One region of the Paenibacillus odorifer genome, then DNA from elsewhere that is predicted to be linked to it. Evidence: predicted binding sites of a transcription regulator. Region 1 holds the regulator's gene; each other region holds the start of a gene.
The links. The regulator Rex, encoded in region 1, represses fermentation and respiration genes when NADH is low (regulators of the CRP and FNR family bind a similar motif). The targets are predictions, from matches to a motif close to TTGTGAAATATTTCACAA.

Region 1 (3,289 bases):
ATTTTTTCCTTTTCTTCAAGGTACAGCTCCCTTTCTAGTAATATATCTTTTTTGATTATATAACACACCCGCGTGTTTATCCAAAATTTCATAATTTTCTAGCTTTCCCAGCCTTAAAATGTACAAAAGGCCGCAACTTTTGCTAAAAGCAAAAAGTCGCAGCCTATTATTTATTCGTTATTCTCCAGACTTAACGCTTCAATAAACCTTCGAAGGCTTCTTGCGCTTTACGCCGGATAGCTTCCTCATCCAGGGTTAAGCATTGTCCATGCTTGATGACCTGTTTACCATTCACCCACACATGCTCAACATCCTTAGCGCTAGCAGAGTAAACTGCATGAGACAACAGATCTGTGTGTGGCAGCAAATGCGGCTGATCTATATCAATTGCAATGAAATCAGCTTTCATCCCAACAGCAAGTCTGCCTACATTATTTAAAAAGATGGACTGGGCGCCATATTCTGTAGCCATACGTAGAGCTTCTGGAGCTGGAACAGCCGTTGGATCACCGCTGACACCCTTATGAATGAGAGCTGCAAGCCGCATCTCTTCAAACATATCCAAGTTATTGTTGCTTGCCGCGCCATCCGTGCCAAGAGACACCTTCACACCAGCTTTTAGAAGATCAGTAACCCGAGCCACTCCGCTAGCCAGCTTCAAATTACTGCCCGGATTATGAGAGACACCCACATTATGGCGAGCCAAGATCTCAATCTCTTCATCATTTAAATGAACACCATGTGCAACTATCGAGGGACGTGTGAACATTCCAAGATTCTCTAAGTGAGCTACAGGACGCAACCCGTAATCCGCCACATTTTGTTCCACTTCACGTTTCGTTTCGGACATATGCGTATGCATCGGTAAATCCAGATCATGCGCTGCCTGCACGAACTTAACCAGGAAGTCCGGAGGGCAAGTATAAGGGGCGTGCGGTGAGATCATAGTAGTAATTCTACCGTCAGCCTTTCCATGCCAGTTACGGGCAAAAGAAATCGCTTCCGCAAGCTTGTGATTCTGTACATCCTCTGGACATAACCCGATCACACCACGCATCAATACGGAACGGATACCTGATAACTCAGCTACCTCAGCTACTCGGTCCATGTGATCATACATATCGAGGAAGGTCGTAGTTCCACCCTTCAGCATTTCCAATACAGATAAGGAGGTTCCCCAGTATACATCATCACCGGTGAACTTTTCCTCCATCGGCCACATTTTCTCCTGAAGCCACACTTGTAGCGCTAAATCATCTCCATATCCACGCAGCAAAGACATCGCCGCATGACCATGTGTGTTTACAAGTCCAGGCATGAACAGCAGACGGCTGCCATCAACCACTTGCACTCCAGCTTCCATCTGAGGCTCTTCTTTTCCTATGTAAGTGATTAAATCATCTTCAATAGTCATATATCCACTCAGAACCGGCTCATCCGTTCCCGGAGTCAGAAAATACCCGCCCTTAATTATCGTTTTATTGTTGTTCATGTTCGCTTTCTTCCTTTCCATCCCGCAAGTAATAAGCAAGACTTTGCAGATCAGTTGTAAAATCAGCTGCATGCACCCGGATATTCGGTGGTGTCTTCAGAATCACAGGGGCAAAGTTCAAAATTGCTTCAATCCCAGAAGAAATGAGAATATCTGCTACATTTTGAGCTTCTGAATCAGGTACGGTAATAATGGCAATGCGAATACCTTGCTCACGAATCGTGCTGCCTAGTTCATCCATCGGTTGCACAGTAAGGGAGTTGATCTTACGTCCAACCTTAGGAGCGTACGAATCAAATATAGCCGTGATTTTCATAGTATCTTTGAGATATGCATTGTAATTAGACAAGGCATGTCCGAGATTACCTGCCCCTACTAAAGCTACATTAAGCTGTTGATCCAGCTTCAGAATATGACGGATTTTCTCAATAAGATACGTTACATCATAGCCGATACCTTTTCTGCCGAAGTCACCAAAATACGCTAAATCCTTACGAATCTGTGCGGGATTAAGATCAAGCTTTTGTCCAAGTTCCTGAGAGGAAACTGTTAATATTTCGCGATTCTGGAGATCATTCAAAAAACGCAAATACACAGGTAGTCTGCGAACAACGGCTTCTGATATTTTATCCGATTTCATATTTTTCCTCCTAAAAATAGTAATGTTCTTGTGAAAATCCATATTCTAACGTATACCTCTCCTTATTAAGGGCGGTACTGTAACTTACCGCCCTTAAGGATAAGGAGGAGCTAAACTGAAGACGAGCATTTTAAGAAGCGCCGCCATCCTCTAGCCATTCCGCTATGCGGGGGACCATTTGATCAGTCAGCATATGCTCCATTTTGGGACCAGGCAATGAATAAAGGAAATACTTCCCGTAATGAGATTCAATAACCCTTGTATCATAAACAATAACTATTCCGCGATCCTGCGCCGTGCGAACCAGTCTTCCGAATCCCTGCTTAAAACGAATAACCGCTTGAGGAACAGACAATTTCATGAATGGATTCTTCTTCTGAGCCTGCAATAACTCCGACTTCGCTTCCGCCAACGGGTGATTCGGCGGTTGAAACGGAAGTCTCACGATGGCCAGGCAAGTCAGTGCTTCACCTGGAATATCTACACCTTCCCAGAAGCTGCTCGTCCCCAGCAGAACGGATGCTGCACTGTCCTGAAAGCGGCGGATCAGCTTGCTCCGGCTGCCACCTTCCACGCCTTGACCAAGCACCGTAATCTCTTGTGAGGCCAAAGCCTCTTTAAGCGGATCATATACCTGACGCAGCATTTTATAAGAAGTAAACAGAACCAGCATCCGCCCACGTGTTGTTTTGGCAGCTTCTGCTAACGACTGTACGAGTGTATCGACAAATCGAGCATCGCCCACACTGCCCTTCACACTAGGAAAATCACGCGGTATAACTAGCAGCGCCTGCTCGCGATACTTAAAGGGAGATGGAAGGAGTGAGGTCATTAGACGTCCCTCTTCCGCAGCTTCGTTAAGTCCGAGATTATCAATCATAAACTGAAAAGATTTATCTACAGACAGCGTCGCCGAGGTAAGCACGATGCTTTTTTTCTTATCGAAGAACAACTCTTTAAGCTGGCTGCTAACATCCACAGGGACGGCATACATCTGCAGTGATTTGCTGCGGTAATTTCCATTTGCCTCCAGCCAATATACTACATTATCGTCATTCAGCCCCATAAAGAATCTTACTTGCTCACGTATGGAAGCCAAATCCTTAAATAAACCGCTAATATCAGTAACAAGACTGTCTGCTGAGGATTGGCTTTCC
Region 2 (3,289 bases), 300 kb from region 1:
AGGAATGCACTATACTCACCCTAGATTCCGCCTTCTCGTACGCGAAGCTGGGTTTACACAGTCCATGTCACGGAAAGGGAACTGCTGGGATAACGCCGCCATGGAGAGCTTTTTTGGCCATCTGAAGGATGATTTGGAGTACAAGACATGTATGACTCTCTTGGAATTACGAACAAAGGTTGATGACTATATCGCCTACTATAACTCCGAGCGATATCAATGGACATTAAAAAAGATGACTCCCGATGAATTCAGGAGTCACCTATTAATTGCTTCTTAAAGGTCTTCTTTTTTCAACTTTCCACAAATACGGTCACAGTTCAGAGTCCCTTAGGGGACTTTTTTTATATTTGAGAACAAAGCTTATTTACGTTATTCTTAAATAGACAGTATGCATAACTTACTACAAGCCTGAGACGCTGTGTGGTCATTAGGCGGGACAAGGCGGTGTCACTATGCCCACGAAATATATGTGGAGGTTGTTACTAGGATTAGTCATCGTATTCATAATAGGTGGATGTTCGACTCTTGCTGACGTTAATAATGAAGGGAATAATGGCTTAGCAGGATCAGACGGGCCTACGCTTTCGCTTATCGTTGCGGGAAATGACTTGCTGACCAACCCTTTGGACAAGCAGCTTAGCGAGAGCTACAGAAAAGGGATAACGATCTTTGACCTACTGAAAGGTAGTGGGAAGGCCACCTTTTCTGAGGATAACACAAGCATTCTAACGGTAAATAATATTTCACTCAGTCAAGGAATGAATTGGGAGCTGCAAATGGATGGGGAGACCATTGGATCTGAGGATTGGGGTCGAACCGTCGGGCATGAATCAAAATTAGTAATTACGGCGATGTCTAAGGAACAAGAGGAACCCCTTCAAATTGTGTTGTTGACCGTGAATGGCGGAAGTGAGCAAGTGAATTTGAATCATTCATATGTTATGGGATTTACTGAAGATTTAACAGTGAGAGGTTTGTTGAAGAACAGCAGTGTGGTGCAGTTGACCGAAGACAACAAAAAGGTGTTATCCATTGGTGATTATACTCCTCTTAGCAATGAAGTTTGGAAGATGAAGGTGAATGGGAAGCAGCTGCTTGAGAATGGAATGGACATGAAGCTTAGAGTGCAGGATGAATTGGAGATTTTATTGGCTATACGTTAAAAAAAGTACATAAATGCCAGATCTACGGTTATTCAGAACCTGTGATCTGGCTTTTTTTATTAGAATTTAGAACCTAACAAAGTTGTCTTATTTTTTATGTGAAAATATTCACATTTAATGTGACTGTAATCACAATCTCTCTTAAATTTTGAAATGTATAATTTCATTATGTAGAAGATAAGTTGAAGCAAAGTTCAACAAGAACGGATAAGACTGAGGAGGCACCTAACTATGGCAGCGAAGAGAGAAAAATTAGTATTAGTCGGCAACGGTATGGCAGGCATAGGTACGCTAGAGCAAATATTGAAGCTAGGTGGAGCTTATGACATTACGGTCTTTGGAAGCGAACCTCACCCCAATTATAATCGGATCATGTTGTCCTATGTTCTCGAAGGCAGCAAAACCATCAACGATATCATCCTAAACGACTGGAACTGGTATGAAGATAACAACATTACCTTGCATACAGGAACAACAGTTACGCGAATTGACGAGCATTCCAAGCAAGTAATTGCGGATAACGGTATGGCTGTTTCTTACGATAAAGTGATTATTGCAACGGGTTCGAATTCATTTATTTTACCTGTACCTGGTTGTGATAAGGAAGGCGTAGTGGGTTTCCGGGATATTGCAGATTGTGATGCGATGCTAGCTGCGGCTAAACAATACAACAAAGCGGCGGTAATCGGCGGAGGCTTACTTGGATTGGAAGCGGCAAAGGGTCTTGTGAACCTTGGCATGGACGTTACTGTAGTGCATCTGATGGAAGATCTAATGGAGCGCCAGCTTGATCGTAATGCCTCCTCTATGTTGCAAGCTGAGCTAGAGCGTCAAGGCGTGAAATTTGCCATGGGCAAACAAACAGTAGAATTGACAGGGGAACAGAGAGTAAGTGGTTTACAATTTAGTGATGGCACTACACTTGCAGCTGATTTTGTAGTTATGGCTGTAGGCATCAAACCGAATATAACTGTGGCAAAAGAAAGCGGAATTGCTGTTAATCGTGGAATTGTAGTGGACGATTATTTGCAGACCTCTATGCAGAATGTATATTCCATTGGCGAATGTGCCGAACATCGCGGAGTTTGTTACGGATTAGTAGCGCCGCTCTTCGAGCAGGGTATGGTTCTAGCTAAACATCTCTGCGGAAGCGATACAAATCCATATGAAGGTTCTGTTGTCTCCACCAAATTAAAAATTTCCGGTGTGGATGTATTTTCTGCAGGTGAGTTTATGGATTCCCCTGAGCACACTGTAATCTCAAGCAAAGATGAATGGAAGCGAACCTATAAGAAAATTCTGCTCAAAGACAATGTCATTGTTGGTGCAGTCCTGTTCGGGGATGTGACGGAATCGGCTAACCTGCAAAAGTTAGTAAAACAAGGTGCTGTAATGACTGATGAGATTTATACAGAGGTCATGGGTACGGGCTGCTGCGGAAGCGGAGCCAAAAAGAGCACATCTGTAGAAGCTATGGCGGACGAAGAAATCGTTTGTGGCTGTAATGGGGTTACGAAAAAAGCGATTGTGGATGCGGTCATAGAAAATGGTTTTACTACTGTGGACGAGATCAAAGCATGTACAGGAGCGACGCGTTCTTGCGGAGGTTGTAAACCGGTTGTAGAACAAATTTTACAATTTGTCCTGGGTGATAGTTTTGAGCAGTCTGCCAAGCAAGGTATCTGTAGCTGTACAACGCTTAGCCGGGATGAGATTGTTGCTGAGATTACAGCTAAAGGTCTTAGTACTACTAAAGAGGTTATGCATGTACTGGGTTGGAAACAAGAGGAAGGCTGCTCTAAATGCCGTCCGGCGATTAACTATTATCTGGGGATGCTAAATCCGGATACACATCAAGATGAGAAGGAATCACGTTTTGTTAATGAACGTATGGGAGCCAATATTCAGAAAGACGGAACCTATACCGTTATTCCACGCATGTACGGCGGGGTAACGACACCAGAGGATTTGAAGAAAATCGCTGATGTCTCCCTTAAATATGATGTAAAAGTTGTGAAGGTGACTGGTGGGCAACGCCTGGATCTAATCGGGGTGAAAAAAGAGGATCTGCCGAAGGTATGGGAAGAGCTCGATATGCCATCAGGTTATGGTTATGCCAAATC
Region 3 (3,289 bases), 2.2 Mb from region 1:
GCTGAAAAAGGGCATATTGCCCGTTCGTACTTGGGTGTATATTCAGTTGATTTGAACAATCCGTACGTTCCACTAGCAGAAGATCAACGCAATGAATTGAACCTGCCGAACAGTGTTAAGGATGGAGTAGTTGTTCTAGAGGCCGTTGGCCCTGCGAAGGAAGCTGGACTGCAATTCAATGATGTCATTACCAAATTTAATGATCAATCCATCATATCTACCCTTTCTCTTCGCAAGTACTTATATAATCATACGAAGATCGGTGATGATCTGAAAATTACTTACTATCGAAACGGCGAGGCCAAACAGGCAACAGTTAAACTTCTTGAAAAACCACAGGAATAATATGCTGGAAGTCGGTATATAATGATATAGCAGTTACGACAAGTAGAGCGGACTACCCCTTCGATTCCGAGGGGGTACCTTCTTGAAAAAGCGGATAAAAGTAACGTTTTTGGGAAAGCTATTTTTCTAAAACCATGATAATTATGCCAGAAAAAGGATCTATTTAGGGAATAAACACTAAGTGGCAGCCCTTACATTGGAAGGTAATACTTATTAGGGCAAAACCGGATATATTCGGATGCTTGCTTGCCTTTGCTAATCAGGTGTGGTAATATGATATCAATCATACATTTAGTCCCTAATTCTCGCATTGAAAAGGGCTGTCATATTTGGTAATACAACCTTTTTCAATGTGTGAATTTTTTCTTTGTTTGAAGATAAAAAGAACATATTAATTTAAATTTGTGGAGGTAACACACATGCAAACAGGTACAGTTAAATGGTTCAACGCAGAAAAAGGATTCGGATTTATCGAAGTTGAAGGCGGAAGCGACGTATTCGTTCACTTCAGCGCAATCACTGGCGACGGCTTCAAAACTTTGGACGAAGGCCAACGCGTTGAATTCAACGTTGTTCAAGGCAACCGTGGACCACAAGCCGAAAACGTTGTAAAACTGTAATAATAGAAGAAACCGTCCCAGCTTGTGAAAGTTGGGACGGTCTTTTTATATCTAGTTACTCACTATTGACTTACAGGATGGGAGGAACGGCAATGAACTACCGGAAGAAACCTTTGGAAGAAATACCGGAAGAAAATACCGCAATTTGGGCATGTACCAATGAGGGATGCAACGGATGGATGAGGGATAATTTCGCATTTGAACATGCGCCTTCTTGCCGTCTATGTGACTCTCCAATGGTTCGCAGCACGAAGATGCTACCCCAATTGCTTAATTCAAATGGCGATCTCAAATCGCTGAAGAAGGGTATTTCCATCTAACCAATACCTAAATGAGTCAAGCATTTAATAGAACGACGAACCACTCAAGACGGGTAAACCGTCTTATTTTTTTTGCTTTCTTTATGCTAAAATGTGATCTTTGTCACAAATCATTTGAATTTCACCGTTAAATGACTATCTTTATGTGACATTTATCACAAAAAGAAGCTTAAATTTTTGACAGAATATAATTAACGAAAAGGGGAGAAGGAAGGGACAAATATGGATACAGTAATGCTGTCGCGTATACAATTTGCGTCGACGACAATATTCCACTATTTCTTTGTACCGGTATCAATCGGACTAGCGCTCTTGATTGCAATCATGGAGACAATGTACGTTAGAAAAGGTAATGAAGAGTACAAAAAAATGGCGCAGTTCTGGGGAAAGCTATTCCTCATCAATTTTGCAGTAGGGGTAGTTACAGGGATATTGCAGGAATTTCAGTTCGGGATGAACTGGTCCGATTATTCACGTTTTGTGGGTGATGTATTCGGGGCTCCACTTGCAGTTGAGGCATTGGCAGCCTTTTTCCTGGAGTCTACTTTTATTGGGATATGGATATTCGGCTGGGATAAGGTTTCCAAGCGAGTACATTTACTGTCCATCTGGCTGGTAGCATTCGGTACGATGTTATCTGCATTCTGGATTCTAGCGGCTAACTCTTTTATGCAGCATCCTGTGGGTTTTGAGATAAATAATGGACGTGCAGAAATGAATGATTTCTTCGCGCTTATTACGAACGGACAATTGCTGGTTGAATTCCCACATACAGTACTGGCTGCTTATGCAACAGGTGCTTTTCTTGTAACAGGTATTAGTGCTTATAAAATATTGAAGAAACAAGAGGTTTCTTTCTTTAAGAAGTCTTTTCAGATTGCAGCTATCGTAGGGATTATTTCTTCTATTGGTGTAGCTGTTGCTGGTCACGCCCAAGCGCAATATTTGGTTGAAACTCAACCAATGAAAATGGCAGCTTCCGAAGGACTGTGGGGTAAGAGTGGTGACCCGGCACCTTGGACCGTATGGGCAAACATTGATCCAGAGAATCAAATCAGTACTGGAGAATTTCAAATTCCTTATATGCTGAGTTTCCTTTCATACAGTAAATTTTCCGGTGAAGTTAAAGGTATGCTTGAGCTGCAAGCGGAGTATGAGCAAACCTATGGCCCCGGTGACTATATTCCACCTGTACGTACGACATTCTGGAGTTTCCGGATCATGGTTCTAGCAGGAACGTTAATGATTGTATTGGGAATGTACGCTATGTACTTAATGTGGCGCAAAAAAATGGACCGTCCGAACACTTGGTTTATGCGGTTCATGTTATGGGGCTTGTTGCTTCCTCCGATTGCGAATACAGCCGGTTGGGTCATGACCGAATTCGGGCGTCAGCCATGGACGGTATTCGGACTGATGACAACGGAAGACAGTGTGTCGCCTAATATTACAAGTGGTCAAGTTCTGTTCTCCGTGATTTCTTTTACAACGATTTATTTAATTCTAGGATTAGTGTTGGTCGGATTGTTTATTAAAGTGATTAAAAAAGGTCCTTATGCGATGGATAACGATCACGGCGATTCGAATGATCCATATAACGAGGAGGGTTCCCATGATATCTCTTAATGAATTGTGGTTTGTGCTGATTGCAGTTCTGTTTATAGGGTTCTTCTTCCTGGAGGGTTTCGATTTCGGCGTAGGGATGGAAACACAAATTCTCGCTAAAAATGATACAGAGCGCCGTGTTCTGATTAACTCGATCGGACCCTTCTGGGATGGGAATGAGGTATGGCTTATCACAGCTGCGGGTGCAATGTTTGCGGCTTTCCCGGAGTGGTATGCAACGCTGTTTAGTGGATTCTATATTCCTTTTGTATTTGCCTTATTAGCTCTGATAGCGCGTGGTGTCGCTTTTGAATTCAGAGGTAAACGTGATTCATTAGCTTGGAAAAGAACTTGGGATGCCTGTATTTTTATCGGCAGCTTCCTTCCACCATTCCTCTT

Region 2: a site for Rex is predicted at 1,263-1,280, ahead of nirB (nitrite reductase large subunit NirB). Genes of this name have one in related genera too.
Region 3: a site for Rex is predicted at 1,429-1,446, ahead of PODO_RS29550 (cytochrome ubiquinol oxidase subunit I). Genes of this name have one in related genera too.

Annotation. Positions count from the first base shown of each region.
Region 1 covers NZ_CP009428.1:4,563,187-4,566,475, forward strand. The annotation lists gene PODO_RS19885 (cell wall elongation regulator TseB-like domain-containing protein) at 1-19, opposite strand, end outside; gene PODO_RS19890 (amidohydrolase) at 191-1,492, opposite strand; gene PODO_RS19895 (redox-sensing transcriptional repressor Rex) at 1,479-2,132, opposite strand; gene dinG (ATP-dependent DNA helicase DinG) at 2,263-3,289, opposite strand, start outside.
Region 2 covers NZ_CP009428.1:4,863,203-4,866,491, reverse strand. The annotation lists one part of gene PODO_RS30685 (IS3 family transposase) at 1-280, shown strand, start outside; gene PODO_RS21275 (hypothetical protein) at 456-1,166, shown strand; gene nirB (nitrite reductase large subunit NirB) at 1,398-3,289, shown strand, end outside.
Region 3 covers NZ_CP009428.1:6,768,887-6,772,175, reverse strand. The annotation lists gene PODO_RS29565 (S1C family serine protease) at 1-345, shown strand, start outside; gene PODO_RS29560 (cold-shock protein) at 765-965, shown strand; gene PODO_RS29555 (cold-shock protein) at 1,058-1,285, shown strand; gene PODO_RS29550 (cytochrome ubiquinol oxidase subunit I) at 1,508-2,911, shown strand; gene cydB (cytochrome d ubiquinol oxidase subunit II) at 2,898-3,289, shown strand, end outside.